Regions from separate parts of the Leptothoe sp. ISB3NOV94-8A genome, predicted to be linked through region 3. Evidence: predicted binding sites of a transcription regulator. Region 3 holds the regulator's gene; each other region holds the start of a gene.

Region 1 (10,906 bases), 3.1 Mb from region 3:
TCAGCCGTAGCCGTCTGCTGCAATAGCCAATTAATCAAATGCTGGGTTTTACCACTGCGCGTAGGCCCCGTAATCCACATCGATACCATAGCCGCCTCGTCATCCTGGACCATGACATCTGATAGTAGCTCTAATATTCGTTCTTAATTATGAGTGATTAGTTGTGAGTAATAAAACCCTTATACAGCAAAGAATAGCAGTTCTTAAATTTTAGGCCTTCGGGCAGTTGTCCCCATCCTTAGAGCGTCTCAATAATAGAAAAGGCTCGCATAATGCGAGCCTTTTCTAAAGGTAATAAGCAGTTAGCCGCTACTCAGGCAAGCCAGTCAAAAATTCAAAGCTGTCTTAGGAAATTACGGTTGTCAAAGCAATCAAGCCAACCACCAGGGCAGCACCAGCAAGCCCCAAAATAACGTAGTTACGCTTTTCACTGGCTGTCGGAGGCTGAGCCTCATACATCTTGGGCTCAGAAGCAAAATTGTTAAGGCGTCCACCTTCTTCAGTGGTGTATGGCATAGGTATAAACTCTTACGGCACCATCACATGTTAGCTTAGCAAAAGTTAGTGTAGTTATTTATCAAATTCGACACATTACACAATAAATCGCAATAATTGCTTCCGCAGCCACTTTCATATCGAGTAGTGAAATCAGCACCTAATCGGGGTGAGGTTCCCTCCTAGAGAGCGTTGAACTGATCGATACAATACTATTGAAGGCTCCATGAGGAGATGCGATGGCAGCATCCGCCCAAAATCCCCAGCCCAAAATCCCATCATCACAAACGCAGGGCTGGCTAACGACTTGGCATGCAATCAAGTCCGGTATATCTCTAGATCAGGTCACCCAACGAGTGCTGAAATGGTTCGCAGTCGATGATGACCAAGTTGCCAATATCCTGGAAAAAATCAGGGCGGAACTACCTACCACTGAAGCCTGGCTGATCGGCAAACCCCAATCGGGCAAAAGTTCAATTGTGCGTGGGTTAACCGGAGTCTCCGCAGATATTATTGGCCAGGGATTTCGGCCCCATACCCAACACACCCAGCGTTACGCTTATCCATCAGCAGATCTGCCACTGCTGTTATTTACAGATACGGTTGGGCTAGGAGATGTGGACCGCGATGTAGACAGCATCCTACAAGAACTCCAAAATGACCTTGCTCAGCAGGCGCGCGGGGCGCGGATCTTGCTGGTGACAGTTAAGGTCAATGACTTTGCAGTGGAGAGTCTGCACCAGATTTTGCGTGGTGTTAGAGCCCAGCATCCAACAATTCCAGTGGTTTTAGTTGTCACCTGTCTGCACGAGCTTTATCCTACCGGGGCTGAGCATTCGCCCTACCCACCTACACAAACATCAGTTCAACGGGCCTTTGGTGAACTCAAACGCAGTTTTGACGGTCTCTTTGACAGTGCCGTTATGGTTGACTTCACCCTTGAAGAAGACGGCTACACTCCTGTTTTTTATGGGCTGGATGCGCTACTCACTGTCCTATCTGACCAGCTGCCCGAGGCAGAGTCCAATGCTATCCATCAACTGCTAGATCAGGCTGATGACGCCACCACCCAACTAGGGGCGATCTATCGAGATGTGGCTCGACGTTACATTTCAGCTTTTTCCGTGATTGCGGCCACATTAGCTGCGGTGCCGCTACCCTTCGCCACGATGCCAGCGATTACGGCGCTGCAAGTTTCCATGATTGTTGCCCTGGGGCAACTTTATGGTCAACGCCTCAGCTTTTCCCAAGCAGGCGGTGTTGCTAGTACCATCGCTGGAGGTTTCTTGGCCCAAGCCATCGGGCGAGAATTGATTAAATTGATCCCCGGTTTCGGCAGCGTTGTTGCGGCTTCATGGGCAGCAGCTTATACCTGGGCGTTGGGTGAAGGTGCATGCATCTACTTTGGCGATCTGATGGGTGGGAAAAAGCCTGACCCTGAACGCATTCAAGCCGCCATGAAAGATGCCTTTAAATCGGCAAAGGAGAGATTTCGTAAAAACAACCCCATGTAGGGGCGTTGCATGGAACGCTCCTAAACAACGGATTCGTTTATTCCCAAAAATAGGGTGGTTGTGTATTTTTATGGGGCCAACTATTAGAAATGAAGTGCCATAACGTAGGCGCAGCCAAACACAGGCCGATAAGGCCCACCCACCATGTCTGCTGAAAATCACCAATATCAAATGTTTGGGGACCAGGTGATAGCAATTCCGGTGCAACCGAGACAACATTGTTGAGCGCATGGGCAATAATCGGCACCCACAAACTGCGGGTGCGAATATACAACAGCGCCATAATCACACCAAACATGGTGAGCCCCAAGGGGTTGTTGATGTGTAACATGCCAAACAGTAAAGATGACATGATAATCCCCACAGGCAAATTCCATCGCACAGCCCAGCGTTGTAATAACACACCCCGAAATACAAATTCTTCAGCGATGGGGGCAAAAACCAGAACAACAAACAGCATCAAGTAGCGATATAGACCAGGAGCCACTGTTTCAACATTTAGCAGCTGTTCCGTCAGTCGTTCTTCCACAAACCCAGGAGCAAATAGTGAGACGGGGTAAAACAGCAATAAAAAGCTACTGAAAGAGAAAATCAGCATACTGGAAATTAACAATATGCCATAGGCCCACGGGAAACGCGGCGGCGGCCCAAATAAACGAGTTAGCTGCAAACCAGCTCGCTGCCCGGTGGTGATAAGAACGACACACACCAATCCAAAAATAATTATGAACTGGACAGGTATCCACAGTTTGTCATTTAGGGGCCAGGGCAGCAGCCGTTGATAATCAAGGATGCCATAGATAATTTCTACCAGCAGGTTGCTCACAATAAAAGCAACTAACACATGGGTACGGAATTTGAGTACTTCGAAGGGGTTCCTACCCATGCGAACACCTTAATAATTAGAGTGCATTTAATTGCAAAACAGATGACCAACTCGGGCATTACGGATCTATGCCGTGCATCAGAAACGATATGACGCGTCGGGATGTAACAACATATTTGTACCAGAGCTATGTTAAAACTGCATAGCAGTAGCGGTTTATCAGGATAGATATATGTGCGATCGCACAGACTCACACCCTCGCAAACCCTGGCAGTCCCATACCTTATGGTCCAAACTCCAAGCCCAAACCGAGCATGGCTTAACTACTGAAGCCCTAAAACCCATCGACACCGAGTATGAACTTGTTACCGATGGGTGTGTGGAGTTTATTATAAGAATTTTAACCAACCTAAACCGCAAAGCTCAGGCCCGTAAGGTTCAGGCCAAGAAAAAGACCAATCCGTTTTTACCCTACGACCCCAACCTTTATGTCACAGACATCTCCGACACCCATGTCTGTCTGCTAAACAAATTTAATGTCGTTGACCATCATTTTCTGATCGTCACCCGTAGCTTTGAGTCTCAGCTCGACTGGCTTAACCTGGCTGATTTTGAAGCCCTTTGCCGCTGTATAGAAGAAGTCGCTGGCTTATTTTTCTACAATGGTGGATCCGCTGCTGGAGCCAGTCAACCCCATAAACACCTTCAGCTTATCCCCCAACAGTCCATGGATTTGCCCATTGAAGCAGCCATCCGCGTCACCAATTTTATTGATGGCATCGGTCAGTCGCCTCAGCTGCCCTATGCCCACCGCATCGTTCAACTCAGTCCTGATGACGGACCGCAGCAATGGCTTCAGCATTATCGACGACTATTACATAGCCTGGCACTAGATGATCCCACCGGACAATGGCAAGGGTCCCAGCGAGATGCCTATAACCTACTGGGCACACGCAACTGGTTAATGGCCGTGCCACGACGTCAGGATGACTATCTGGGCATCTCGGTCAACTCCCTCGGTTTTGCCGGTTCGTTATTGGTCAAAAACCAAGAGCAAATGGACAAACTTAAAGAAATCGGACCGATGACCTTATTAAAGGAAGTCGGCAAGGCAATTTAACTATGTAGGGACGCTCCATGGAACGTCCCTACCATAATGGGAATGTCCCTACACGAGTGGATACAACCCACATCTAAATTAGAGCGGAAATATCTTCGCCGCATTCATCGGCCAAGAAACATAGGGCCCGGAAGCGTAAACCCACTACCTCGTCATATAAAGGGTTAAGCTTACACATCGGAGGAATGTGAGCGATTGTGCGGCCAAACAGGACAATATCGCGTTCAAATGGACATTGAGCAGGAACGAAGCGAGCAATCCAACGTGCTTGCTCAGGGTCTTTAACATTTAAAGAATCGATCCAGAATCGAAGAGGCTGCAGTGGCTTGAACTGGAACTTGATGCCATGGAGAACGTGGTTCTTCAGAAATGCAGTGGCAGAAGACATGAGTTAGAAAGAAAGACTTAATTTTTCAGGAGAACAGATTGTTAGAAGCGCTGACTGTTTAGATAGAAGATTTATAAGGAGTTTAGTTATTAGAAACGCTAACTGTTCAGACAATGGAGTTATAAGGACTTGAGGAGTTGTGTGTTAATTCCCTCTAAGGTAAGCAATTAACGTTGTGCCTAGGTAAAGCGAATAATAACCCTGACGAAAGTTTTCTAAAGGTCTAATAAAGAACGGAAACTATAAAAACAATGTAATTTGAACTGGATTTCAGCCCAAAATAAATGCTAGAAGATGGATCCCAATTTGTGTGTTACGAACGAGACATTTTCTAGAATCTGATGCAAGATACGCATCTGACCTTTACCTTTCCGGATACTCGTAGCCCCTCAGAAAAACTTTGCAAATTTAGTCAAGGCCGTTGGTAGAAAACTAGGGAACGGAATAACACTAAAGTCATCTTGCCCAGATTCCCAAAGTTATTACCTACGAGATTGACGTAACAATAATTACCTCTCTCGGTAAATATATTAGTCAGTATTCAGCGGCATTAGGCAGTTCCCATCAGGTTACCGTTGGGTCAAGCACTTAAGACATTGGGCAAGAAATTTGTCAAACCTGATACTCTACGCTGACCATCTTCTAGAGAATTGAATAAACTCAACAAAAGTTGATACGCCAGGTATAGCCACACTGCACAGCTACAGGGAGCATCTGAATTGCGGCATCTGAATTGCGGCATCTGAATTGCGGCATCTGATGGATACTGCGCAGGCAGACCAAGCATGGGGCGGTTCTAAGGATCGGTTATCGCGAATTAAGCAACACCATGTCGTGATATACGCTTAGTTAGCACTCTGACTCAGAGAGTGCTAAGGTCTTTCATTGCAGAGCTAAACGAGCTGACTATGGCGAAACTGGTAGTATTTGATGAAAAGTCCCGCCAGGCTTTAGAACAAGGCGTTAACGCCCTGGCCGATGCGGTCAAAATTACCCTTGGTCCTAAGGGTCGTAACGTTGTTCTTGAAAAGAAATTCGGCGCACCTCAGATTGTCAATGACGGCATCACCATTGCTAAGGAAATTGAGCTGTCTGATCCCTATGAAAACACCGGGGCACGGTTAATCCAAGAAGTAGCTTCTAAAACTAAGGACTTAGCTGGTGACGGTACCACCACAGCCACTGTGTTGGCTCAGGCAATTATCCGTGAAGGCCTCAAGAACGTAGCGGCTGGTGCGAACCCCGTGAGCCTACGTCGCGGTATTGAAAAAGCCGTTGCCAAATTGGTTGATGAGATTGCAGCGGTCGCTAAGCCTGTAGAAGGTAAGGAGATCGCCCAGGTAGCTACGGTATCCGCTGGTAGTGATGAAGCCATTGGCAGCATGATTGCCGAGGCTATGAATAAAGTTACTAAGGACGGTGTGATTACCGTTGAAGAATCTAAGTCCCTCAATACCGAACTCGATGTGGTTGAAGGGATGCAGATTGACCGGGGTTATATTTCCCCTTACTTCGTCACCGATCAAGAGCGAATGATCGCTGATCTTGAAGGTGCACTGGTTCTGATCACCGATAAGAAGATCAGTTCTATGCAGGACCTGGTAGGCGTCCTAGAAAACATCGCCCGTGCTGGCAAGCCCCTCGTCATCGTTGCTGAAGATGTAGACGGCGAAGCGCTGGCAACATTGGTTGTCAACAAGGCTCGTGGCGTCTTGAATGTCGCTGCGGTTAAGGCTCCTGGTTTTGGCGATCGCCGTAAGGCTATGCTGCAGGATATTGCTGTACTGACAGGTGGTCAGGTCATTTCTGAAGATATTGGTCTCAGCCTGGAAATGGCAACGGTCGAAATGCTAGGTACTGCCGATAAGATCACCATTACCAAGGACACCACTACTATTGTGTCTGAGAGTGGTAATAAGGCAGATATCGACGAGCGCATCGGTCAGATTCGTAGAGAGTTGAACGAAACTGACTCTGATTATGACAAGGAAAAGCTATCTGAGCGTTTGGCTAAGCTAGCGGGTGGCGTTGCCGTAATCAAGGTTGGTGCTGCCACTGAAACTGAACTGAAAGACCGCAAGCTACGCATTGAAGATGCCCTAAGCGCAACTAAAGCAGCTGTGGACGAGGGTATCGTTCCTGGTGGTGGCATTACGCTATTGCACCTGGCGCAAAAGCTTGACGACCTTAAAGCTAGCCTCAGCCCTGAAGAGCAGACTGGTGTCGACATCGTTATGCGGGCTGTAGAAGCTCCTCTACGTCAGATTGCTGACAATGCTGGTGATGAAGGTAGCGTAGTTGTCGAAAAGGCACGTTCACTTCCTTTTAATGAAGGTTACAACGCCCTAACCGGTGCCTACGAAGACCTGATGGCTAGCGGTATTGTGGATCCTGCTAAGGTTGTACGTTCTGCGTTGCAGGATGCTGCGTCTATCGCTGGCATGGTCTTAACGACCGAAGCACTTGTGGTTGAGAAGCCTGAACCTGAAGCTGCTGCACCTGGTGGTGACATGGGCGGCATGGGCGGCATGGGTGGCATGGGCGGCATGGGTGGCATGGGCGGCATGGGCATGCCCGGCATGATGTAACATCCATCCTGTCTTTTTAAGGCCATATTTTGTAGGGGCGTTCCGTGGAACGCCCCTATGTTTTTTATGATTGATTGGCGCAGGAATATGAATCGGCTATATTCTAAATAGTACATATTTACTTAGCGATTGGAAAAAGCCAGTGACTCAAGTGTCTGACCCAGCCAAGCTCCATGAGGTGGAACTCAGCCAGCGGATTTTAGAGATGGCAAGGGCAGGTGTGTATCGCGAGTCGCTGTTTGATACGTTTAATGGGGTGGCGAGCAAGCGTCAGGTACGGGCTGCGATCGCAACCGCCAAACAGTTCGGCCTCCGTTCTAATCCAGCCCTGCGAGATACTGACCTGGGTACTTACTACCACATTGATTCCAAGCAATACGACAGCTTTCAAACGCTACTAGAATCAGCAATTTCGCCTGTATCCACCGATGATGTGGCCACTCGTCTGCGCAAACTAACGGAAGCTGTGCAGATTTTGGTGCGGGTATCGGGTGGCGTTGCGATCGCTCTTCTAATTAGCGGTAGTCTCTGTGTGCTGAATGGCAAGCTGACGCTAGCCGCGACTATCTGGAGCGCATCTCTGGCCGTAAGCCTGGTTTGGATGCTGCAAAAATTATTGGTTGGGTCATTGTTGGATTAAGGTTTTGCCCTCGGTATACCAATAAAAAATTAGATACCCCGTAGGGGCAATCCCTTGTGGTTGCCCCAATTCCTACGGACAACATATTTCTTTCGGGTGGTACAAAATTCTGACCAATAGCAAACCGTATGGCGGGGTAAGCACGAGGCATTACCCCTACGGTGTTTCCATATATTGGCGATGTCAGGTGACCAACAAGGGGGTTAGGGTTCACCACCTTTTACATGGTCATCTAACCAAGACACCATTTCCCACAACACGTGGCCAACGGCTTCGCGCGAACGATATACATGACCCTCTGCCGGTAATGACACATAGCGCACCGTACCACCAAGGCCTTTCATCGCCTCGTAGAGACGCTCAGACTGAATCGGATAGGTACCTGGGTTGTTATCCTCAGCACCGTGGATCAATAACAGTGGCTCATTAATTTTTTCAGCGGCAATAAACGGAGACATGGTTAGGTACGTCTCAGGTGTTTCCCAGAAATTACGCTGTTCTCCTTGGAAACCAAAGGGTGTGAGCGTCCGGTTATAGGCCCCACTGCGAGCAATGCCTGCCTGAAAGAGATCGCTATGGGCGAGCAAATTAGCGGCGGTAAATGCACCATAGGAGTGGCCGCCGATGGCTAAGCGCTGACCATCGCTAACACCTCGTTCTACCAGCAAGTTAACTGCGGCCTCAGCACTCGATACCAGCTGCTCAATGTAGGTATCATTCGGTTGCTTATCCCCTTCACCCACAATCGGCATGGTCGGTCCGTTGAGGACAGCATAACCCTGCGTTAACAAAAACAAAACCGAATCTCGTCCAGGCCGAGTGAACGTATACTCTGAGCGAGTATTCTGGCTAGCAACTGCACGATCTTTAAACTCTCGCGGATAAACCCAAAGCACCGTAGGTAAAGGGCCATCGGTCGCTGGATTATAGCCCGGTGGCAGGTATAGAGTGGCTGTCAGCGTGACTCCATCCGCACGGGGATAGCGCACAATTTCTTTTTGTACATCGGCATACCAAGCCAGGGGATCAACAAATTCCGTGAGAGGCTTCTCTTCTCCACTGGACAGCATCAGCTGATGATAGTTGCCTGGGCTAGTCTGAGATTCTCTTCGAACAATAATATTTTCAGCATTAGCATCTAGCAAACGCGTTATCCGACTAAAGACGTCTCCTTCAGCCTGCCAAAGACGCTCTGTTTCTAAGCTAGTCAGATCCAGACGATCTAAAAAGGGAAACACTCCATCGGGTGAAGCACCACCGCCGTTAAGGTACATACTCTTGCCATCCTCACTGAGCATCAGCACTGAACGGCCATAGGGCCCTGGCATCAGAACTGGACTACCTGGATTGGCATAGGCATTCTGAAAGTCTCTTTCATCTAGCAAGACTGGCTCCGAGGCAGTTTGCCCAAGATTAATGGACCAGGCTTTTAATTGACGGCTGTCGTACCAGGCTTCTGTCACAACAGCAAAATCTTCTGTGCTCCAGGTAACCCCACGAAATCGCAGGGTGGAACGCCATAGTTCTGTTGGCTCCCCGTCAAAAGGTGCAGCCAGAGTATACAGCCCATCCCGATGCTCCACCTCATTGCTGGCATCACCACCGTCTAGGGCCTCTGTCCAGAATAGGGTGGCAGGCTGATCGGTCCGCCAGCCGATGCCCCGTTTACCCTGCCGCACTGAGTCAAAGGCAATGGGAATATCGTCGGCCAGGGGTAAATCCGCTAACTCATGTACCACCTCTCCCTGGCGGTTAAGCACCTCGTAGCGCACCGGAAAGCGAGATAGGGGAACCTGATAGGAAAAGGGACGATGCACGGTGGAACGTAACAGCCACTGACCATCGGGAGAAACCGTTACATTGCGGAGCAGGCTGGGATCATCCAGCAGGGTAATCTCTCCATCCAGGCTAATGTGGGCGATCTGAGAGGAGAAATAATATTCAAGCAAAGCTTCATCGTGGGGGCTCTGCAACAAATTAGTGTAGGTGCGAGTCGCGGCCACCCGTCCCTGGCTGCTTTCAATCACAGGTCCAACAGGCACCTTAGGCTCAGTGGGGGGGACACCTAGCCCCTGGGGTCGCACTTTACAAATCAGCCCCTCATCCCCCGGCAGCCAACGACAAGGGCTGTTATACACACCATTGAGAAGCGGACCGCTCAGGGGTCTTGCCTTAGCTTCCGCCACATCTAAGACCCACAGCTCAATGCCATCAGCCTGGGTCAGCGTAAATGCCAAATAGCGATTATCGTAGGACCAGCGCAGGTTGCGGATCCGTGCATCCGGTGGTAAATGGATGGGAGTACTCTCTAAGGTCCCTAGACGACGAACCGTCAGCCCTTTATAGGAACCTTCTTGGGCAGGTCCCCAGGTGTTGGGGTTGATTTTAGTGCCTGCGATCGCAAGCCAGGGTTCTGATAATTCTGAAATTGGCAGCAGCGCCCGTCGTTCTAGTTCTACCAGCCACTGGTTATCTCGTGAAATCGACACTGCCGATAGCGGGTCCACATCCAACATCGACGTAATCGGTTCAGGTGGATTTTGCCAGGTGGACATGGGCTGATCGGTCTGGGCTGAGACAGGCATAGCAATTAAAGGAATAACAACAAGCGGGAGCAAGTGTCGAAACATAGCGTATTTTGGGCTAGAACCTAGAGTCTAGATGCTTCCCGCAGCCTTGTGTTGTGCTGTCATGAAATCTAAAAAACTCAACATACGGGAGTTAAAGGGAATGGGAAGTAGGGGCAATCCCCGGTGGTTGCCCTGAAACGACAAGGCAGAACAGAATCAATTCCTTGTGGTTGCCCTGGGGCAGCATTACATACCAGGAGCAATTCCTGATATTCACCCTCGGCAACAAAAAATAAGGGGGCAGTAGAAAAATAAAGGACTGGTTAACAAAGGTATTAGGTTCTGGATAGTTAATTCTGCTGGCCTAAAAGGAATTCCTCCACATTTAGCCTGTCAGCTTCTGGAATGTTCACAACGACAAGATATCCAGCGAAATCCTCACCATCGATATCCGTCAAGGCGGCCAAAATTTTGGGCATATCAGCCCGCTGTAGCCGCCCCTGATGATCGTAGATTTCAATGGCAGACAGACAACCAATGGTAGGATTCCAGCCTGCGCTGGCAGGGTACTGACGGCTATTGGCAAAAAAGCCTGGATCTTCACCGGTACCGTGGATGCGGAAATAGTTACGTCCTGCTTTGCCGGCCCAGTAGGTTTGCTGAATGGGTAAATAATTACGCCAGGTTGGGGGCAGCAACGCCTGGTAGGCAACCAGTCCACCGCTCCAGGGGGCTTGGTCTGCCTTAGTTTGGGATGGTAAAAAG
Region 2 (10,906 bases), 2.1 Mb from region 3:
CCAGCCCGCCTTGAAATGCCCCGCTGGCTCCATAAAGCTGGCATTATCGACCGCGTCCTTAACTGGGTACGGGCTGAAATTATCGTTGGTGGCGGCTACCCCTACGCCATTGAAACCGCTGATCAAACGGCTGTGTTACAAACCAACGACCGCCAAATTTTCTTTCGCATCCTCCAAGACTGGGCCAGCCAAGAAGACTTACAGCTGCGCTGGTCTCGCAAAATGATGAGCAAGCTGCGTCGCCGATAAAGGTAACGGAATATTACAGCTTTTCATATTACGAGCCTCTCCCACTCAGAAACCAAATAATATATTTTGCCCGTAGATTAAATAAGTATTTTTACTTAGGCCTAACGAACTCAGCGTTTTTGTTCATATATAAAACCAAACGCTATCCATAGCATGCCTCGACGGTTAATTAGTAAATCATTTACTTTTGTTGTGTTTAATTGCGTTTCAGTACGTATTTTTCTGACTACTCCCTTCATATCCATAGGATAAATAACGAATGGAGGACGAGAACTCCTTATATAACTGCATTTGGGTGGTCTCAATGGCTACCCTGCAGTTTTTTTTCTGGCATTGCCCATAACAAGGATTTGAAACGCAAAAGGACTTGACCCTGATGACTTTACCTTTGTTAAGCTATCCCACCAGTTGCCAAAACCAGCGTGTGAGCGGTTTTGAAATCCCCGGTGATGAGCAGCCCCGTATTTTTTCCACCGCGTTGCTACCCGATGCCCAGGAAGTTGACATTCTGATTCTTGCGGCCTACCGCCGCATTTTTAATGAGCAGCAGCTCTTAGCCTGCCATCGCGATCGCTTTTTAGAATCTCAGCTGCGTAGCTCCCAAATATCTGTACGAGAATTCATCCGTGGCCTGCTACTTTCTGAATCTTTTAGACGACTGAACTACGAGTGCAGCAACAATTATCGCTTTGTTGACATGTGTGTTCAGCGGGTGCTGGGGCGTCAGGTTTACGATCGGCGCGAAACTCTCGCCTGGTCAATTGTGCTAGCCACCGAGGGTATCCAAGGATTTGTTGACGCATTGCTAAACAGCGATGAGTACCTGGATAACTTTGGTGAAGAGACTGTGCCTTATCAGCGGCGACGCATTCTACCTCAGCAAGCCATGGGTGAAGTTCCCTTTGAACGCATGCCTCGCTACGGTAGCGATCATTTAGAACAGCTCACTGCCCTAGGTAATGACTTTTCTGCCACTGGCAGCGACTTCCTCTTTGGCGATGGTATGCCTCCCGAAGGACTGCGGAAAGTCGGTGCGGTTATTACAATCGCAGGCGCTATAGTCCTAAGCAGCGGAATCTTGGCCGTCATCCTATCCTGGTTTGGCTGGTTAAAGATCTAAGAAGTAAGTACCTGACTGCTGGAAGCTTATCGCTTCCAGCAGTCAATTCTCTCTAAAACTGAGCAGATTAAGACTCTACTCCCACTCATTAAATGTCGGTGGAGCCTGCCGTTGCCTCGTGCGACGGGTATCTTGCCAGGCACTACCAATGCCTTGCAAAATACCGCGACCCACGAGACCAATGCCGCGACCCACTACTTCAGTGAGTACGTAAACTACGCTGCTACCCACCAAGGAAACTAACGCTCGTACCCTTGGACTAAGGGCATCACGGGTTTCAAGCAATAAAGTCATGGCCCAGGGTAACCCTGAAAGCTGGTCTAACTCCTGGCGACGGGGGGCATAGATAGAGGAGCTGATGATACCCCTCGGTCCTAAGGTATATAAACGATACTGGCTCTCAAAGATGGCCGTTGGCTCATCGACTAAACGATTCCAGCGATAGCGCCAAGAGAGGTCATTACGAAAGCGTTCAATATCTCGAGTAGAGATAATCCGACGACTATACAATCCCTTTTTGATCGCCTCCACATCTGCCAAGCGATTAAGCAAGGGTTGCATGACTGCATTACCGATTTGGATCAGCAGGTTTTCTAAAAGTTTTTCACTATGGGCTAAAGCCTCAGGCGTGGTGGCAATATAACTCGTTCCATCTATCACCATGGCATCTTGAAATAGCCAATGGCTCAGCAGTTCTGGGACTAATGGAATGTGATTGAGGATTTCCTGTTCAACGCTATCTTTTTCTTGATACAGCACTGCCACCAGTTCTTGTTCAACACCGTTTAGAGGCACCATGTAATAGCGGCCAAAAAATTCTTCGATGGTAGCTACCCACAGATCCCGCAAAAGCTGAGGGAATTTAAAACGTAGCTGCCCTGGTTGTAGGGACGATTGCCGCAGATCATCCAATAAATCTTCAAACCGGCGAAGAACAATAAACAGCAGTTCCCGTTTTTTATCGAGGCGGAGGATGTCAATTTCCAGCGGCTCCGATGTTGTATTTTCTAAACCAGTCTGAAGCTTCGCAAAAACAGCTTCAAACACCATATTTTGAACATCACCACTGCGAAGGCTCAAAGAACTGGGCCCTGGGACAGTAATTGCTGCCGCCGCCCCGACAGAGTTGGGGCGTGGTCGTGATGCCATGGGCGCACTGGTGCGTCTCTGCAGTCTGACATTCTTTTTCACCCAACCAGCATCGGTGTATTTGTGAGTGGCCCACAGCTGCTTAGTCAACCAACGAGCTGCTTTGAGCTCACGCATTTTGCCAGTTAAAACTTGGCGCTCTAACCAGGACAGGCGGGGACGACGCAGTTCAGCTGATGTTTTGGCCAACTGTTGATCGATTTGTTCTAAACCCGACAGCCGCATGCTTAAACGCATCGCTGTCAGCGGTCCTGGAATCTGAAGCGATGATTTAGAACTGGATTCTATGGTTTTACTAGCCCCTCGACCGACTGTACGAATCAGCTGGGCGAGTTCGCGCACAGGCATACTGCGGGTACCATAACCATCGGCTCCGACCTGACGAGCAGCCGCTTCTAACACAGGCTCATCGCGAGCGCTCAGCACTAATACAGGAAGATTTGAGAACTCAGTTTTAATGGATTTACATAACTGTAATCCTGAACTGCTAACGGGCTCTGTGCTGGCATCACTGGCACCTAACCCCAAGTCTACAATGACTAAATTAATGGGTCGTTGTCCACGCAGCGTGGGGTCCGTAAATGCATTAGCTTGGGTGCGGGCATATTTCCGAATAATCCCCATGGCTTCAGATGCATTAGCCGCCTCAGCTGCAATTTGAAACCCAGGTAACTGCTCTAGCCAGACCCGTAACCCCAATCGAAAGGTGGGATCTTCATCCACCAGCATTAATTGCAAGGGCCGTTCACTCATGCCGCCTGATGTCGTTTTATCGGTTTAATCAGTTCTAGTATCCCTCACAGGTCTAGGATATGGATGAATGACTATTCATGATCGTAATGGCCATCTTCTTCGTAGTAGTCATCATCTATTGGTTGCTGTAGCGACTGAATATAAGCGCGTTCAGCATCCCAAATAGAGATTGCATTTCGGGCTTCACGATATAAAGCACGACCAGAGGCAATGCGAGCAGCCAATGCGATCGCATCCGACAACCGACCTTGATAAGCTAGCTCCTCAGCTTCATCTAAAATTGGTCGATCTTCAGCAATTTGAATCCGATTAGTCCAATTCTTAATCGAGTCCTGTGCTTGACTATACAAAGCTCGTCCTTTTTGGATCTTGCGAGCTTCCGTAATCGCATCCCGTAGCTTGCCCTTACTCGCTAAATCAAGCGCCTTGCTATAGAGGGGCTGATCCTCTAAGACCTGGATTTGCTTAGACCATTGGGCAATTTTTGTTTGAGCATCGATCCGTAGCGCTCGACCTTGTTGAATTTTTCTAGCTTCAACAATGGCCGCCTGTAAACTCGCCTTATCTCCACTGTCCGCCAGCTGCTGAGCTCGAACCAATGCAGGCCGATCTTCAATGCGTTGAATCTCTTTGGACCAATGGGATATCAAGGTTTGAGCTTGCTGACGCTGGGGTCGGTCGGTCGTAATGATCTGCGCCTGCTCTATAGCGAGCTTCAAGGAAGCCTTTTGATTAAGGTGAGCCATGAGCGTAGCTCCATAGAGCTGCTGTAGATCACTGAGCTGTTTCGTCCATAGCTCTAACTTTGCCTGGGCGTCTTGATAAAACGGACTCTCACGACCAATGTCTTGCACCGCCTGGATAGCATCCATCAAATTTAGGACATCTCCATAGGTGGGCTCCCAATCTTGCTGGAATGCGGCTAACCGCTGAGCATGGGCAAATTGAACCAAATCTTGAGCTTCTGACTTAGTGGCCAAGTCCGCTGGCACTTTTTGAATAATTGCGATCGCTCCAGCTAAATCATCCTGCTCCCACTTTTGCAATCCATAGGTCAGTAGCACATCAGCCCAGTCCGTCAATAACGGTTTAGCCTCAGGCCAGGCATGGCTTTGCACCTCAATCTGTCGGATCAAGGTCAGCGCCTCTGCCAGACTCTCCATCTGACCATCGCTAGCCAGAGTTTGTGCCTTGATTAGGGTACGACGAGCATCTTCTTCGCGTTGGATATGCTGCCCCAGATAGCGATGCCGATCTTTGAGCCAATAATCACTGGTCAAACGCTTAATGTCTCGTAGCTGCTGACGGGCACCACTCCAATTTTGATTACCCACGGCTTCTATCACCACAGCCGAAATTTCTTCACCCTTTGCCCATTCTTGCAGCCAACGCTCTGAAGCGACCTGGGCTTCTGCATAGATTTCAGCCCGAGGTGGAATATAGCCCAACAATTGGGTCGCTCGGTCTATATGCCCCTTCTGCATGCGCTGTTGTGCCAGCTTCAATAGCCCCTTAGACCAACGATTAGCCACCTCTTGAGAATCTTGATAAAGAGGGTGGGTCTCATCCCAAGCAGAAATTAGCTGTATCCCAGCCACCAAATCCTGCTCAGCCCCCGATACTGCCGATTGCCTAGCACAGTAAAGTCGCTCACTGTCAGCACTAAATACAGATATTCGATCACAGTTGGGCAAAGGGGGTAAACGGGTAATCAAGGCGACCGCCCATAGACCCAGAGCACTTGACGCTACCAGCAACATCAACCACACACTTGACCAGAACCAAGCCTGTCGCCCTCTCGATTTACTTCTACCCTCAAGACTTACCAAGTCTTTCCCCGTAGAGTCTGCGGGCGATGAATTAAATTGTTGTGGATCAGTAGGCGTAGCAGTCATTAGCAACAGCGTCCCAGACAGTGCAGGCCATTAACGGATAGGTCTCCCCCGAAAAAATCGGGAAAAAATCAATGGGAAGGAACAATATCCACACTGGGTCTGACTGTTCTAACGCGAGCCGTCAGGGATGTAAATATCGCTTTTGGCTTAACTTGCTAAAGCCACCCTTTAAAAATTCATATGGATTAGCCCATCTTCAGGCTACTTGCTCCTACAAAGCATTGACTGGGTTAGCAAAGCTATCCAGCGACTAAACCAAAATTTTGCTGTCATTGTAGAGGCAATTGACTAAATTACACAGGTTTTCGGAAAAACCTTTGCTTACAATAATTTAAGTGCTCCTTCAAAATGAGTTTGCCCCGCTAAATCACCTCCAAACCATTGACTGATTGATATCCTTCAATGAGTGGCTGCATTAGTTCAGGTATGTTCCTTTAAGTGGTAAACGGTGACAGCTCAGCCATGACTCAGACCACAACGCAGACCCAAAAATCAGTCTCTGCAATCTGCACCATCACAGACTCCTGATGCCATGGTAGTAGTTATAGCCCCGTAGAGCGATATCGGTGCATGCCCTCAATCACCAATGACAAAAGCGGCAGGTGAGAAACACCAACCGCTTTTAGTTCACAGTTATCGACACTCAAAAGCATCGACTAATGGATTGTAGGAGCAGCTTAGTAGTCGAAGTCACCCATACCGGCACCAGCACCAGCAGCTTCCTTAGGCTCAGGCTTATCAACAACGATGCACTCAGTCGTCAATACCATCGCAGCAATAGACGCAGCATTCTGAGTCGCAGAGCGAGTTACCTTAGCAGGGTCAACAACACCAGCCTGCAACATATCCACGTATTCGTTAGTTGCTGCGTTGAAGCCAATGTTAAAGTCCTTCTCCTTGACGTGCTCAGCGACAACAGCACCGTTCTGACCAGCGTTCTCGGCAATGCGCTTGAGGGGAGAAGTCAAAGCACGGGTGACAATCAAAGCACCAGTCAGCTCTTCGCCAGTGAGATTAGCATTAGACCACTCTTCTAGACCAGGAGCCAGGTGGGCCAAAGTAGTACCACCGCCAGGAACAATACCTTCTTCAACGGCAGCCTTGGTTGCGTTGATGGCGTCTTCTAGACGCAGCTTACGGTCCTTCATCTCAGTTTCAGTCGCTGCACCAACTTTGATGACAGCAACACCACCGGAAAGCTTAGCCAGACGCTCCTGTAGCTTCTCCTTGTCGTAGCTGGAATCAGACTCTTCGATTTGACGACGAATCTGCTCGCAGCGTGCCTTCACATCGGCTTCGTTGCCTTCGGCTACCAGGGTGGTATTGTCCTTAGTAATGGTGATGCGACGGGAGGTACCCAGCATGTCGATGCTGACGCCGTCGAGCTTAAGACCCGCATCTTCAGTGATGACTTGACCACCAGTTAGAACAGCAATGTCCTCAAGCATGGCCTTACGGCGATCGCCAAAGCCAGGCGCTTTAACAGCGGCTACGTTAAGCACACCGCGCAGACGGTTAACCACAAGGGTCGCCAGGGCTTCTTTCTCGATATCTTCAGCGATAATTAGTAACGGTTTGCCGGAGCGGGCAACCTGCTCAAGCACGGGAACTAGATCCTGTACCAGGGCAATTTTCTTGTCAGTGAGCAGCAAGTAGGGGTCATCTAGAACCGCTTCCATGCGCTCAGTATCGGTGGCGAAGTAAGGGGAGATATAGCCCTTATCAAAACGCATACCTTCAGTGATCTCCAGCTCAGTCGTCATAGACTTGCCTTCTTCCAAGGAGATGACGCCTTCGCGGCCAACTTTCTCCATGGCTTCAGCAATCATTTTGCCGACTTCTTCATCGTTACCAGCGGAGATAGTACCTACCTGGGCAATGGAAGTAGAGTCACCAACGGGCTGGGCTTTCTCGGCAATCCGCTCTACGAGGTAAGCAGTTGCTTTCTCGACACCGCGCTTGAGTGCGATCGCATTTGCACCAGCCGCCACGTTACGCAAACCTTCCTTAACAATGGCGTGAGCCAATACGGTTGCAGTGGTAGTTCCGTCACCAGCCGCATCGTTAGTCTTAGAAGCTGCCTGACGAATCAGAGCAACACCTGTATTTTCAATGTTGTCCTCTAGTTCAATTTCCTTAGCGATGGTGACACCATCGTTAACGATTTGAGGAGAGCCAAATTTCTTTTCAAGAACGACGTTACGTCCCTTGGGGCCAAGGGTAACAGCAACGGCCTCAGCCAAAGTATCCATGCCTTTTTCCAAGGCACGACGAGCATTCTCGTTATATATGATGCGCTTAGCCATGAATCAACCTATGTTTCAGAACGTTTGAGAGGGGTCTGGGGTGGGTACAAGAAGCAAGCTTCTTTGAGTTTGCATTTTTGAGTTTTGGGCTCTTAGTTAAGGCTTTTAGGCTTTATGTCACCCACCAAAAAGTCAACTACCTCTGACTTTTTGGAATACCTTTAATTCAAAATTCAAAACTTAAAACTCATAACTGAGCTGGTGCTTAGCCAACGACTGCAAGGATATCCTTCTCAGAAAGCAATACGTAGTCTTCACCACCCAGCTTGATATCAGTGCCTGCATACTTGGAATAGAGGACCTTGTTACCAACCTCTACATCGGGAGCTTGACGGCTGCCGTCATCGCCACGCTTACCAGGACCCACTGCAGTAATTTCGCCAACCTGGGGCTTTTCCTTAGCGGTATCAGGTAGCAAAATGCCGCCAGCTGTCTTCTCTTCAGATGCGCTGACCTTGATCAGAACGCGATCACCTAGGGGAGTGACACTTGAAACACTCAAAGAAATGGCTGCCATAGTTTTCTCCGAACTTTGATAGATCAATCATTCGGCAATTGCACCAAGGCGATATCAGTTCGCCTGAGCAGTCCCTTTTTCCAACTGAAGGATCTGATAGGGAAAGGAGCCGCAACCTGAACACGGTTTAGCACTCTCTATTGCCGAGTGCTAATTTATCGCTTGAAGAGAAGCGATCGCAACAGATAGAGGGGTACGGGTTCCCGAACTTAGTGATTCCTCAAAACTCCTAGCAAACTTTATGGTTTCAACACAGTGATCTTCACAGCTGCTTCAGGTTGTATTAAAAATTCCTCGTATTATTTAAATGAATGGGTGCCATCTGTAGTTCTTGATACATTTTCACCTAGTGCATATGCTGACACGTTGTCTAGCAATTGCTAGTCCCATGAATTTCAAATTTTCCCTGCTCTTAAATGCCCTGCCATTATGGATAATCGGTCTACAGGGAGTAGCTTCTGCACAGGTCTCACCATCATCAGAAGCATCCGTTACAGCACCAACCCATATCCAACCAGCAACGTCCGACACAAGCGTTGTTAGGCAGTCTAATCATCAGCTCAATATTTTAGGTGGGCAGTCTTCAGGCGGGGTTGAGCCTAATTTAGTTCATCAGTTTCACCAGTTTGATGTAGGTTCTGACAATGCCGCCAACTTCATCGTTGCCCCAGATGTTGCCAACGTCATCAGCCTGATCAACAGCACTCAGCCTTCAGCTATCGATGGCTTACTCCAAATCACTAGCGATGATCCAAACCTGCCAAGCAACGCCAATCTTTTTCTAGTCAACCCGGCGGGCATTATTTTTGGGCAAGATGTCACCCTGAATCTGCCTGCAAATCTGACTGCTACCACAAGTTCCGGTCTTTTATTTAACGATAGATATCTCCTATCTGTAGATGGATCCATTAGTGAAATAGCTCTCTCAGACCACCAATCTGAGCACCATTCAGGAACACCCAGCATTAGGAATCTCGTTGGTAACCCTAATGGCTATCTACTATTCACAGGATCAACCAGTTCAGAAATATCAGCCCCATTCTCCACCGCACTGCCTACAGGTAGCATCGAAAACCAAGGCACCCTTCAAGTCCCTCCCCAAGCATCCATCACCTTAATTGGCCAATACATTCAAAATGACGGCAATTTGACTGCCCCCGGTGGCAATGTCAATCTAGTCGCGGCCTCTGGAGACAACCTTCTGAGACTCACCCAACCAGGTAATATTCTCGGCCTGGAGGTAATTCCGGCCGACACTCTCCAAACCATCGCTTCTACTGAAGCACAGTCCGCCATAACCCTATTACCAGCCGCGAATCTAGCGGAAATGCTGACCGGTGGTGAAGATAATAATGCAACTCAACTCGCAATCACTGCTGACGGTGCTTTTGTCTTAAACAACACCCCACCCCTAACACCAACCGCAGGCACAGTTTTAATTCGCGGCACTGTGGATATTTCCGACAGCGCCATACCTGCCCCCAATAGACTCCCAGGTCAGGTCAATATCCTTGGAGATCAGATCAACCTCATTGGAGGCAGCATCTATGCCAATGCCGTCGACCAAGCAGGCACCATCTCTATCGGTGGCATGCCCGTTGTAGATACCTTCAGTGCTACCTATGTCTTAATTGACCGTAGCTCTGAGCTTTCTGTCGACTCATCAGAGGCCAACGGGGGTGTTATTAACGTATGGGCTAGTGACACTGTTCGTTTCTATGGTGAAGCAACCGCAGATGGGGCCTCATCAGATTTAGATGGTGACATATCAATTAATGCAGGCAACTCACTGGATGTGCGTCGACCAGCCGTCAGCCGATAAACACATTGCTACAGCAGCCCGACCCACTCAATCAGTTCAGCAATTGAATACACCACATAGCGGTGTCGTTAGTTTAACGACCCGCTTTTTTTAGCAAGCAGATCCGTCAAAAACAGACTCCATCAAGCATGCATCATATCCGTAATACCACCTGAATTCAACCAAGATTGATGTGTATTTTTCATAAAGCTTACGTACTTTCAAGGAGCTTCTCAAGAAAAAGTGTCACTCTGGAAAAACCCCTAAAAATAAAGTTTCAAGAGACTATACCCCCCTCAACAAAATCTCTTCGAAACATCAATGGTGCGCCATAGAATCAGTATTTTTTGATACTCGGCAACCAAAAGTATCGTATTGCCCAAATCCTGAAACTTTACCCATGCGAATACCTTTTACTTTTGCTCCACAAGTTGGTGCAGCAAGCCTTTTGAGTATCGGATTATTAGCACTTGGTGGTGACGCCTCTGAAGCCGCCTGCCTACCGGGACGTTGTAGTCAAAATGGCCTCATATTTAGCGAAGCATCAGCCAACTTTAGAATCACGAATGTGACCGGCAGAGGTACCCATAACAACCCATTTGTGGTCTACCAAGATGTATGGGGCCTAGACATCTCTTTGGCCGTCAGCAATTTACCCAATGCTCCACAGCATTCAGTTTTTAATCGGCCAGGCTTTGCAATTAGTATTGTGTCGCGCAACCTGACAGGGGCATTCTGGCGGTTTTATGACCATGAATTGCAAGAGACGGCAGGGTACGCCAGTGGCGAAAACGATGGCCTATCCTTTGCCCAAGCTATAGGTCCTGTTCGTCCTTACACATCTAGTCACTATCAAAGAGCTGACGAAATTACGGATGTACGCGACTTTATTAACTTCTATCGGGGGAATGGAGTAAACCCAGGCGAAACGGGCCGCTTTAACTACTTCATTACCGATACGATTCCCAATCAGCGGTTCTATATCAGACAGCGTCCCGACTACCGGACCAACGCCACACAGACACCCGTCATTTCACCACAACGCCCTAAGACTCAGCCAACCAACCCCAGACCTATCAAAGCTCCCCAACCCATTCTGAAAAGACCTCAGCCAGT
Region 3 (10,906 bases):
GTGGTAAAGGCTTTGGAATCTCCCCGTAAGCTATTTTCTGACGCTGCGCAGTTGCAGAAACAGGTACGTATTTACCCTCAAGATAAGTCTGCATGGGGGTTAACTCCCTTTGCCGAGGTCTGGAATGGTCGCCTAGCAATGGTGGGTTTCTTGGCACTACTGCTGGAAATGGTAAGCGGTCATGGGCCGTTGCACATTGCTGGACTGATGTAATTCTGCAAGAGCAATACAAAAATGCCGGAGGGTGGGCAATGCTCACCCTCCGGCATTTTTATCACCGTTTTTTCTGCCATTGCCGCCAGACAGCTGAACTCCGGATAGCAAACCAAAGTAAAAATAAAGCGATTAGGCCACCTTGTTCCGGTGCATCAAAGGCAAAGAATACCAGGCAGATGCAAAGGGCATCTTCCACAAAAATCATCCACATGGGCGGGCTGTTAAAACGATATAGCCAACCCACTTGAACCATTTGAATAACCAAGGCAAGCACGCCCCCGGTCACGGCTAAAAGGACAAGGGTGAGGCTGTCATTGATATCAGCGAGGCGTGCGATCGCAACGCCAGCAATTGTACCAACAAACGGACTGATAAACAGCTCCGCACTTTGCAAAAATCGACGACTGACCCGATCTTTAGAAATCGTCAATTCTAGCAGGGACCAAATCACCAACACGGCAACCACCAACATCTGAGGAATGTTGGCCAAAATTGGCACAGCGGCCCATAACTGTTCGCCTGAAAACAGGCCAATCAGCAGTAATGGTAACGCCAGTCTGAGGCCAGTGGCTGCCGAAATCGAGAGCACCGCTAGCAGTTCTGGAAGGATCACGTCGTTTCTGTAAATGGAGTGAAGGGAGTCAAACGTGAGATGAGGGTGGTGACGCAGGTAGGGCGGTAGAAATGCAAATTTGCAAGAGAAGCGAAGGCAACTTTACGGTAGTTGGCTTAACCTAGGAACTAGTGGTTATTCCAAGCCTGTGCCGCATAGGTTGCCCACATCCTGAGTTAATGCCATCTCAAAACATGTCATCCGATCGTCCTCTCTTATCTGAACTGAAATCTGCTACCGTAGCTCGATTTCAGCTATTGGGTATCGTTTTGATTACCCTATGGTGTATTGAAATTATAGATTTTTTAGTGTTTGGTGGGCATCTCGATCGATACGGTATTCGCCCCCGTTCTATAGATGGGATCTGGGGAATTCTCTTTGCCCCATTTCTCCATGGTGGATTTAATCATTTATTAGCGAATACAGTACCCATGCTCACCCTCAGCTGGTGGGTGATGCTGCGCTCTATCGACACCTGGATCAAAGCCACAGTGATGATTACGATCCTGGGGGGAGCAAGCACATGGTTATTGGGCAGTCTCTTTTCTCTAGGTTCAACCGTCCACATTGGGGCCAGTGGCCTAATCTTTGGCTATTTAGGATTTTTAGTAGCCCGAGGATATTACGAACGAACGATGGGTGCGATCGCAATATCCTTATTTATCCTAGTTACCTATGGCGCAATGTTTTGGGGAGTTTTACCCACACAACCTGGAATTTCCTGGGAAAGCCACCTTTTTGGCTTTATCAGTGGCATTGTCGCCGCCTACTGGTTAACGTCTAAGCCTGACATAATTTCTGATAGATAACTAGATGTGGCTTCAACAGCTGCAATTGTATTTTCATACAGCATCCGAGTGGGTCCCATCACCCCCACACTACCCAACGGCAGAGAGTCCCGATTATAGGTCGCTGAAATCAGAGCACAGCTTTGCATTGGCTCCAGCGGATTTTCCTCTCCAATCCAAATCTTAAGCAGCGGGCTATCGTCTGAGTAGATCAAGGGCCATAGCTGCTCGCGTCCATCTGCCAACAACGACACCAGGTTTCTCAGCTGACTTTGCTCTGCAAACTCCGGCTGACTCAACACATCCGCTACACCTTTTACCAAAATATGGGTTTGGGGCTGACGCTTACGGCGCGACAGGTCATCAATGGCCTGACAAAGGGCTACAACATGATGTTCGGCTGTATCTACTTCATCCCAATCTAAGCTAGAGATCTCAGACAGCTGCCTGCCACATAGCTGAGCGGTTAAAAAATTGGATAAAATCTGTAGCTCTCGATCCAGCACTTCCTCGTCTTGGGTTCCCCCGGCCCCCGTAGTGCCCCTCGGCAAACTAACCACCATAGACTCAGTACCATAGCTATCTAAGACCACCACTAAAAGCACTTGCTCAGCCGATATTTGCACTAGCTGTAAGTGCTTGACCACCATTTTTTCTAATACAGGCATGGTCACTAAAGCCACATAGCCACTCAAGTGAGCCAGAATGTGAGCCGCTTCCTGCAACAAGGCCTCAATGCTCCATCCCTGCCAATCTAGATGCTGTGACAAAAGTTGATCGATCCGCAGAGCCGTTGGCCTTGAAGGCTTAATCAGCTGATCCACATAGAGCCGATATCCTGAGTCAGAAGGCACTCGCCCTGCTGATGTGTGGGGCTGATATAAAAAACCAGAGCGCTCCAGTGCCCCCATGACATTTCGCACTGTGGCCGCACTGACATTTAAGTCATAGGCATCCAGCAAGGCTTTGGACCCCACAGGCTCTGCTGTCGACACATAGTGGCGCACAGTGGCACGCATCACATTTTGTTGACGGAGATTAAGATCCCTAGATTTATCGACAGCCATCAATATCTAAAAATACAAGCAGCCACATCAAGTATTATCTGGCCGAGCCCTCAATTAAACCCATACTAAAGGGTGCTGTTTACCTAGAAAGCTCAATAAGATACTAAATCTTTTAATAAAGATATTAAATTGTCTTTCTCAAAAAGACCTTGAAGACTATGGGCGTAAACATATCGTTACAAAATAATCTAAGCAATACAGGGACCTGCCTACATAGTGCCGTCTACCAGATACCTACATTCTAGGTACTGTGGTTGAAATACTCGTTCAGGTTTAAATCGGCACCATTTGCAATTTTGCGTAACATCGACCGGGTAATTAATTTGCCCTGTTCTACCAGCACGGCACCAGTCAAAGGGTGCAGTAAGTCTTGGTCGGCTCGACGACCAATCAGAGACTCAATGTCCTTGATGGAGTTGACGTACATGCCAGGGGGTAACTCCACCACTACACCATTCCCCTTCACCCGAGCTTGACAGGCTAAACGAGAATTGGCTCTACAGGAAGTAATAATTGCTAGGGTACGTTGCTCCCGTCGACTGATGGGGGTCAATTCATCCATGCCTTCATTGACATAAACGTGGCAGGTAGCACACATACCTCGTCCGCCACATTCCTTTAATACAGTTAACTCTTGATGTAATAAGACCGATAACAGGTTGCCGTTAGTTTCAACGGCACTCTCCTGGGCAATCGGTTCTAACCGAACTGTCTTTACCATAGGTGTTTAAATATCGGGCAAAAGTTTCCACTATTCACGTAAACATAGTGACTGGCAAGTGTTTAAAATTGACTCAGTGTTTGGTTTACCGTCACTAATATCCGCAAAACAAAAGTTATCCACCAAACAGCAGCTGCCAGTGCTCTTTAGGTAGTGTCTGCTCCACTAATACGTCGTAATCTCGAATAATACGGGTACATCGCTGATGAAATCGCTGAGTCCACAGACGAATCTCTGTGAGCTGTTCCGGCGAAAGTTTTGAATCTACATCCTTCACACTGATCGTGCCATCAACGGAAATACAAAATTTCTTCAGCCAGACCATGTCCTGGGATTGATAGGTGCGCCACTGATTAGCCACCAATTGCGTGCCTAAATATCGACTCGTTACCTGACTAAGACTATTCATCGCCGCTACAACATCATCAACACTAGCTGTTTGCCGCTGTGCAGAGAATGTTGTGGCAGGAGTTACATTGTCGGCATGAATGGACTGTATGCTCTCAACTAACGCTAAATAGTCAGCTTTAATGAACTGCATTAGCTCACTGACCGACTTCGAATACTGGCTAGAGAGTGCACCTTCACTAAAAACTAGTAAGACAGCTCCGCTCTCAACCTTGTGCAACTCCACCTGATACGACCCAAATTGAAATGCACAAAATTCTAGCGAGGTGGGCGTTGTCTTGATAATCTGTTGAATTCCTTGTAGCAGTAGGGGATTTTTATCAGGCCCGTTCCCTTGAGGAAAGCCAACGCTATAAGCGTGATTGGAGGTGTCATTTAAAGGCACCAGACTAAAACCAATAATACCGGGCAGGTCTAGAAAATTTTGAATTAATTGGAACTGCATATAAGCAAGACTAGAGCAGATAGAATATGACCACAAACGTTCAATAAAATCGGTAAACTCATTGACAAGCTTTAAAAGTTTTCCTCACAAAAAATACTTTAGCTAACGTTTTGAGTTATTCTCCCCTCATAAGGAATGAATGATCTACGTATCCTGTGGACTTTAACGTGCTAGTAAGTGTGTTAAGCAGCGACAGGGTAGCTCTATTTGTTAGATACTTTAAAGTGCTCTTATTTAGTAGAGGCCCTTATTGATCGTGCCACGGATTTTGCTTGAAATACCGGCGTTAACACCCTAACCGTTATGTCTGACCTCCCGTTTACGTTAGATCAACTGCGCATTCTAAAGGCGATTGCGGCAGAGGGTAGTTTCAAGCGAGCTGCCGATAGTCTGTATGTATCTCAGCCTGCCGTTAGCCTGCAGGTACAAAATTTAGAGCGTCAGTTGGATGTCCCTCTATTTGACCGTGGTGGTAGGAGAGCACAGCTCACTGAAGCGGGATATTTGTTGCTGGAATATGGCGATCGCATCCTCAGTCTTTGCCAAGAGACCTGTCGCGCCATTGAGGATTTGCAAAAACTACAGGGGGGCACTCTGATTGTGGGGGCCAGCCAAACCACAGGCACCTATCTACTACCAAGGATGATTGGCCTGTTTCGTCAACGCTATCCAGATGTGGCGGTACAGCTTCATGTGCATTCCACTCGCCGCACCTCTTGGAGTGTCGGCAATGGCCAGATTGACCTGGCGATTATTGGGGGTGAAGTCCCTCCAGAACTACAGGATTCGCTGGAAATTATCCCCTACGCTGAAGACGAACTGGCGTTGATTATGCCTGTCTTCCACCCACTGGCCAGTAGTCAAGCGATTCAGCGAGAAGATCTCTACAAACTAAAATTTATTTCCCTCGATTCCCAATCTACTATTCGTAAGGTAATCGACCAGGTACTCACCCGGTGCGGCATTGAAACCCGGCGGCTAAGAACCGAAATGGAACTGAACTCCATTGAGGCCATTAAAAACGCCGTTCAGTCTGGGCTGGGAGTGGCCTTTGTCTCAATCTCAGCCATTGAGAAAGAATTACAGATGGGAGTATTGCATCGAGCCAAAATTGACTCAGTCGTAGTCAAACGCACCCTATCGGTGATTTTTAATCCCAATCGCTATCGCTCAACGGCAGCTGGAGCTTTTACCAAGGAGATTCTGCCTCAGTTTACAAACCGGGAAATTGACTTTGATCAGCGCTCTGATCGCAAGAAAAATGGGGGAAATCAGGCAGCACCCGCTAAAGCAGATACCAACGGCAAGCAAGTAGACCAAAAACCTGTTGAAGAGAGCAATTAAGCTTTAGTTAAGCTTATTCTTGGGCGTTGCCACTTGAATACGTCGTCACGTTGCTGCTCCATGCAATTACACTGCACTAGACCCGGCTGTTCTCGACCAGTTAACTTCCATCCAAACCTAAAGGATTCGCTTCAAACAGCGTCTCAGCTCTTTTGCACGAGCTGTGGCATGCCGTTAATTTTAAGAGGACGGTATTTGCCACAGCGACTTTTAGGTCAAGGGGGGTTTGGGTCAGCTTATTATGCGTGCGATCGCGACACCCCCACCTTACGTCCCTGCGTTGTCAAGCTATTTCAACCATCAGCCCAACTCAACCAACAACAATTAAAGATTGCTCAGAAGCTCTTTGCCCGTGAGGCTGAGGTCCTAGAGCGTCTAGGTAATCAACATCCACAAATTCCCGATCTCTACGCCTATTTCCCCATCGTGGTGAAATCTCCATCATCGGGTCAGGATGAAGAATACTTTTACCTGGTCCAAGAATTTATTGATGGTGAAGACTTAGACCAAATTCTCGATCGGCGCGGCACCTTACCCGAAAGGGCAGTTAAAGCTATCCTCATCTCTATTTTAAAAGTCCTGGATTTTGTCCATAGTAACGGAGCTATTCATCGCGATATCAAACCTTCTAACATTATGAAAACAGTTGATAATCAGCTGTATTTGTTAGATTTCGGAGCAGTCAAACAGGTCACTGGAGCCGCTGCATCAAATCGTTCAACAGGCATCTACACCACAGGCTACGCACCTCCCGAGCAGGTTACTGGTGGACAAGTTTTTCCAGCGTCCGATCTCTATTCCTTAGCCGTTACCTGCATTATTTTATTGACTGGCCAAGAAACAGCAGATCTATTTGATAGCTATAGCAGCGAGTGGCTTTGGCAAAAATACATCACCCTTGAAGACAAAAATCTGGACCATGTCATCACCAAACTACTAAGTGCTAGTCCTCAAGATCGATATCCCAGTGCCCAGGCCGCCTTAGATGTCTTGATGCCCAGCATCAGTCATTCGGTATCTGGTGCAGCGACACCTGCGCCCCAAACACCGACGTCACCGTCACCACCTCAGCCACTCAACACAGCAGCCTCCCCAAACCCTGTTTCAACTCGCCAAACCAAACCAGGAGTCATACGGCCATGGATGCTCGGTCTGGCTCTACTCGTCGCATTGGTAACTGGAGGAGGTTGGTGGATAAAACAAAAGGGTCTGTTTAACACCCCAACATCACAGCTATCCGACATCAAGCCAGCAGAAAAATTTGCAGATGTCGATGTACCAACCGGGCAATTCACCTATGGTGGTAGCACCACTTGGGCTCCCATTCGAGGCATCATTGATCCTCAGCTACAGCAGGCTATTCCGGGGTTACAACTAACCTACCAAGCACCCAGCAATCAAGCGCCAGGGTCGTCTGCTGGTATTCAAATGCTGATCAAGGGTGAACTAGATTTTGCCCAGACATCGCGCCCTCTCACTCAAGCCGACAAGCAACAGGCCCACCAACAGGGTATAGCGTTACAAGAAATTCCTGTGGCCATTGAAGGTGTTGCCGTCGTTACCCACCCAACGTTACCACTTTCAAATTTGAGTCAGGCTGACCTCCGGGATATCTACACTGGCCGTGTCAATAATTGGCAACAACTCGGTGGCCCTGATCTTCCCGTTGTACCCATTTCCCGTGATGATGCAGGTGGCACCGTGATGTTTTTTAGCCAAACCGTGCTGAATGGAGAAGCCCTAAGTACTCAGGTACAACGCAGCAATAACACGACTGAAGCGATTCGTCTCACAGCTAACACACCAGGCGCTATTTACTTTGCATCGGCTCCAGAAGTCATAGGTCAGTGTACGGTCAAACCGCTCTCCATCAATCAACAGCCTCCGTATCAACTCCCCTATATTGATTTACAAAACTGCCCTAATCAGCGCAATCACCCCAACCTAAAGGGATTTGAGTCAGGAAACTATCCTCTAACGCGTCAAATTTATATTGTGTCAAATATCGATAAGCCCATTGGCCAAGCCTATGCAGAGCTAATTTTATCGGATGAAGGTCAAGCCGCTTTAAGCAGCGTAGGGTTTGCACGCCTGCAATAATCCTAAGGAACCGTGCCAAGCTCCACAAATTCTAGAAACACCAAAACGTAGGGGGGTGCATGCACCCCCCTACGTTTTGGCAAATAAAAATAAACTCAGCTCTTATCCCTGTTGCTTGAGGCTGGCACTAAAAGGAATACTAATCAAATTTTCCCCATGACTCTGAATTAGACCCCGCTGACGCAATTTGCCCATCAGACGTGTGACGGTTACTCGGGTTGAACCGATAGCACTACCAATTTGAGCATGGGTTAATGGGAAGGGCAGGTAATAGCCATTTTCACAGGGCTCACCGTACTCATCAACCAGTAGAGTTAGAAAACCAAGCAGGCGATCGATGGTACGACGCTGTCCCAAAGTACTTAACCAAAGCAATTTACGCTGGTGCTGACGACGAAATGCGTCTAGCACCTCACGACGAAAATGAGGCCACGTGTCCAAATCGTTCCAGTAAAGCCAAACGATAGTTGTTTGATCTACATGGGAAAAACTTTGCAGGGTAAATGGTGGCTGCGCAACGATCTCAAACGGCTGACCTGCACCGACAAACCCTAGGAATGCTTCTTCAGCTGCCACCAAGGGGACTCTGGCAGATGAACTCTTCTGCTGCTTTAGCGTGGCGCTAACCTGAGCGCTTCCAACTAAGCGCACAGCTCCCTGTTGCACTAAATAAAGCAGTCCAGGGCGTGTCGGAATCCTCTCATCTTTACTAAAAGTGCGGCATCGATAGTGCTCTTGCGCCCAATCCAGAATGCGTTGCCATACATGAAATGGCCGAGCGTCATCTGATGGGATAGATGAGGACATGGAGGAGGTGCTGGAAGTTGTCGATAATTCAGATAGTGTCATTTACCTAGTGTCAAGCCATAGAGTTTGTAGACAAAACAAACAACCTGGAAAGCTTCCGATTAAAGAAAATTCCAGTTATCGATACGCCCTGAAAGTAATCATTTATGTAAATTAAAAAGAAGTAATTTAAAGCTCTATGTCAACTACCAAGGAACCACCATATCTGTCAACCGTAAAACCACGATCAGTATACGGAACAAACATGTCAAGTACATTAATACAAACGACTAACCTGGTTGGCATCCTAAAATTGATTTCTTTATATTTACTTCAGCTTTTATTGAAGTAGATGATTGAAATACAACCATTAACCTTCAGTAAAGCTAAAAAGGCCTGAACAGAGTCGGGTCTGTCCTACTTACTTTGACTATTACAAATATGACATGGTTTTCGTTAAAACGGACATTGCAGTCTAATCTAGCTTCCTCGATTGAAGTTCTTAATCCCATCAATCAAGATGTACCTAGATTAAACCTTCATACTCACCTTAGGTATTCAGCAGTTTTGTTAAGCATCGGTAAAACCACACAGATTTGTCATCAGAATATTCCCTTAAAAAAAGTTAACTGTAACGGAACAGTTACATACATTTCTGCAATTTCACGGAAGTTGGCGACAATCTGGCAGCAGCCAAGCGATGACATCGCAAATATGCTGTTATCGATCTTACGCCAACAAACCACTCCACCCCTATGGTCTAGTGTTCATAAGACCAGGGATGGTTGGTTGGAGTTCGTCATTTCTCAGCGAGGAATGGCACAGTGGCAACAGCAGCTAGAACAGTGGATACTGCCCTTGGCACCATCGCCTTGGCCGATTACGCCTGAAGACCTATGGCAACTGCAATCTGCTTATGAGCTGTGCTGTCGATGGCAAACCCGTTATCATCAGCGCGATTTTTTAACTACAAGAAGCGCTGCAAGGAGCATCGAAAGGGGCCCAACGGAAACATTTCAAACTTCCTGGTCTCCTTTACAAGCTCTGATTCATTGTTTGTTGGATATCTGCGATCGATGGCATCAGACAACCTCACCTCAGCTTTTGCGACAGGTTCAACAGCTTGTCCTGGCATTAGCAGCCTGCACTACGCCAATCAATCAATCACCAGAAGTCTTTGCCCTTAGACCTTGGCTAGAATCAACTCGAATTGTCTTGAAACAGTCTGTGAACGGCAGATTAGGCTACCAACTAGCTGAACGATTGTAGGTACTCTAGATATCTAACCTATGCAAACCTGCCACGGGGGGATGACAAAGTCCACGATGTGCCCTAACATATGGATGTGTGTGAGGAGCGAACCAGTGAGGGTACCGAGACGAAACACGGCCAGTCGTCGGTACCCTTTCTGCTTTTAAAATTTTCAATTAGTCAATCAGATACACTTGCTTCTCCCACATCCTTCTTAAAAGATTTAGAAAAGCATTCGCTGCAACCAACTTTTCTAAACTGCTGTCAAGGACTCGTATAGCTATTCGTATTGTTTGAATATTGAGCTGAAGTTTCTGTCTGCTTTTGTCAGCAAGTTACAGACGTTTGAGAAACATATGATGAGCGATGGCATCGGCTCGTGATGTCTTTGCCTGTCAGACCTGAAATTAATTTAGGGGCATCAGGTCTATTCTTACTATATTTACTCTAGCTACTGGTTAAATCAGTAGCTTTTTTATTGTTTCCTATAGGTAGGATCCAATGTTCATGGCTCATACGACATCTTGACTGATAGCGTTCGGTAGGGAAAATCATGGCTAACCCCACATTCAACTTGAAAGAAAATCCCCCATGTTCATAGATGCTGGGCAACAAAGGCAAACATGCTACCGCCTATTGCTCATGATGCTCTGGGCTAATTTAGTGATTTTGACAATTGAGGTCATAGCGGGTTGGGTCAGTCATTCTGTATGTCTATTAGCAGAATCACTCCACACTCTGATTGATGTATTTAGCACGGCTCTAAGTTTGACAGCGGTCGCTTCACCGCATCGTCCATTAGGACGCGAAATATGGGGCCATGGTCGAGGAGAAGCAGGAGGAGCGTTAATTTTAGCAGCTACGTTAGGGTTCTTTGGCGTCAGCCTATTAATCGTTGCTTTAGGGCAATTTCAACTAGCAATGCAAAAGATTACGACTCCTTTTCCAGTAGAAGTGACCGTAGCGCTGATGCAGTTGATGGCTGCCATGGTAGCCATTGCCTTAACGTTAGCTTTATTGGTGTCTTACCAAGGCAGATATCTAAATAGTTTGGCCCTTAAACTCACGACACAACATGTCTTAGGCGATGGCTGGCTCAGCATCATAATGCTGTTAAGCTTGGTAGGTATCTGGCGTGGTTATACTTGGCTCGATCCACTGCTTGCG

What was found. Region 3 encodes HrcA, which represses chaperone genes, less so after heat shock. Its sites were predicted from a motif close to TTAGCACTCNNNANTNNNGAGTGCTAA; they were not measured.
Region 1: a site for HrcA is predicted at 5,193-5,219, ahead of groL (chaperonin GroEL). Genes of this name have one in related genera too.
Region 2: a site for HrcA is predicted at 8,117-8,143, ahead of groES (co-chaperone GroES). Genes of this name have one in related genera too.

What each region holds. Positions count from the first base shown of each region.
Region 1 is NZ_JAXSQW010000001.1:3,740,797-3,751,702, forward strand. Features, by position in the region: gene SPB21_RS15765 (hypothetical protein) at 1-113, opposite strand, end outside; gene psb34 (photosystem II assembly protein Psb34) at 346-516, opposite strand; gene SPB21_RS15775 (GTPase family protein) at 735-2,009, shown strand; gene SPB21_RS15780 (CPBP family intramembrane glutamic endopeptidase) at 2,047-2,895, opposite strand; gene SPB21_RS15785 (ATP adenylyltransferase family protein) at 3,068-3,955, shown strand; gene SPB21_RS15790 (Mo-dependent nitrogenase C-terminal domain-containing protein) at 4,029-4,343, opposite strand; gene groL (chaperonin GroEL) at 5,252-6,931, shown strand; gene SPB21_RS15800 (hypothetical protein) at 7,074-7,571, shown strand; gene SPB21_RS15805 (alpha/beta hydrolase family protein) at 7,775-10,156, opposite strand; gene SPB21_RS15810 (hypothetical protein) at 10,492-10,906, opposite strand, start outside.
Region 2 is NZ_JAXSQW010000001.1:4,809,616-4,820,521, forward strand. Features, by position in the region: gene SPB21_RS20490 (DNA double-strand break repair nuclease NurA) at 1-249, shown strand, start outside; gene SPB21_RS20495 (phycobilisome rod-core linker polypeptide) at 626-1,369, shown strand; gene SPB21_RS20500 (DUF3685 domain-containing protein) at 1,445-3,271, opposite strand; gene SPB21_RS20505 (hypothetical protein) at 3,343-5,166, opposite strand; gene groL (chaperonin GroEL) at 5,844-7,472, opposite strand; gene groES (co-chaperone GroES) at 7,678-7,989, opposite strand; gene SPB21_RS20520 (two-partner secretion domain-containing protein) at 8,378-9,811, shown strand; gene SPB21_RS20525 (hypothetical protein) at 10,191-10,906, shown strand, end outside.
Region 3 is NZ_JAXSQW010000001.1:6,868,663-6,879,568, reverse strand. Features, by position in the region: gene hemH (ferrochelatase) at 1-213, shown strand, start outside; gene SPB21_RS29695 (DUF4126 family protein) at 275-829, opposite strand; gene SPB21_RS29690 (rhomboid family intramembrane serine protease) at 1,024-1,638, shown strand; gene hrcA (heat-inducible transcriptional repressor HrcA) at 1,596-2,684, opposite strand; gene SPB21_RS29680 (2Fe-2S iron-sulfur cluster-binding protein) at 2,926-3,405, opposite strand; gene SPB21_RS29675 (hypothetical protein) at 3,521-4,258, opposite strand; gene SPB21_RS29670 (LysR family transcriptional regulator) at 4,562-5,602, shown strand; partial or broken gene SPB21_RS29665 (4-Cys prefix domain-containing protein) at 5,663-5,767, shown strand; gene SPB21_RS29660 (protein kinase domain-containing protein) at 5,771-7,702, shown strand; gene SPB21_RS29655 (Crp/Fnr family transcriptional regulator) at 7,805-8,509, opposite strand; gene SPB21_RS29650 (hypothetical protein) at 9,203-9,757, shown strand; gene SPB21_RS29645 (cation diffusion facilitator family transporter) at 10,331-10,906, shown strand, end outside.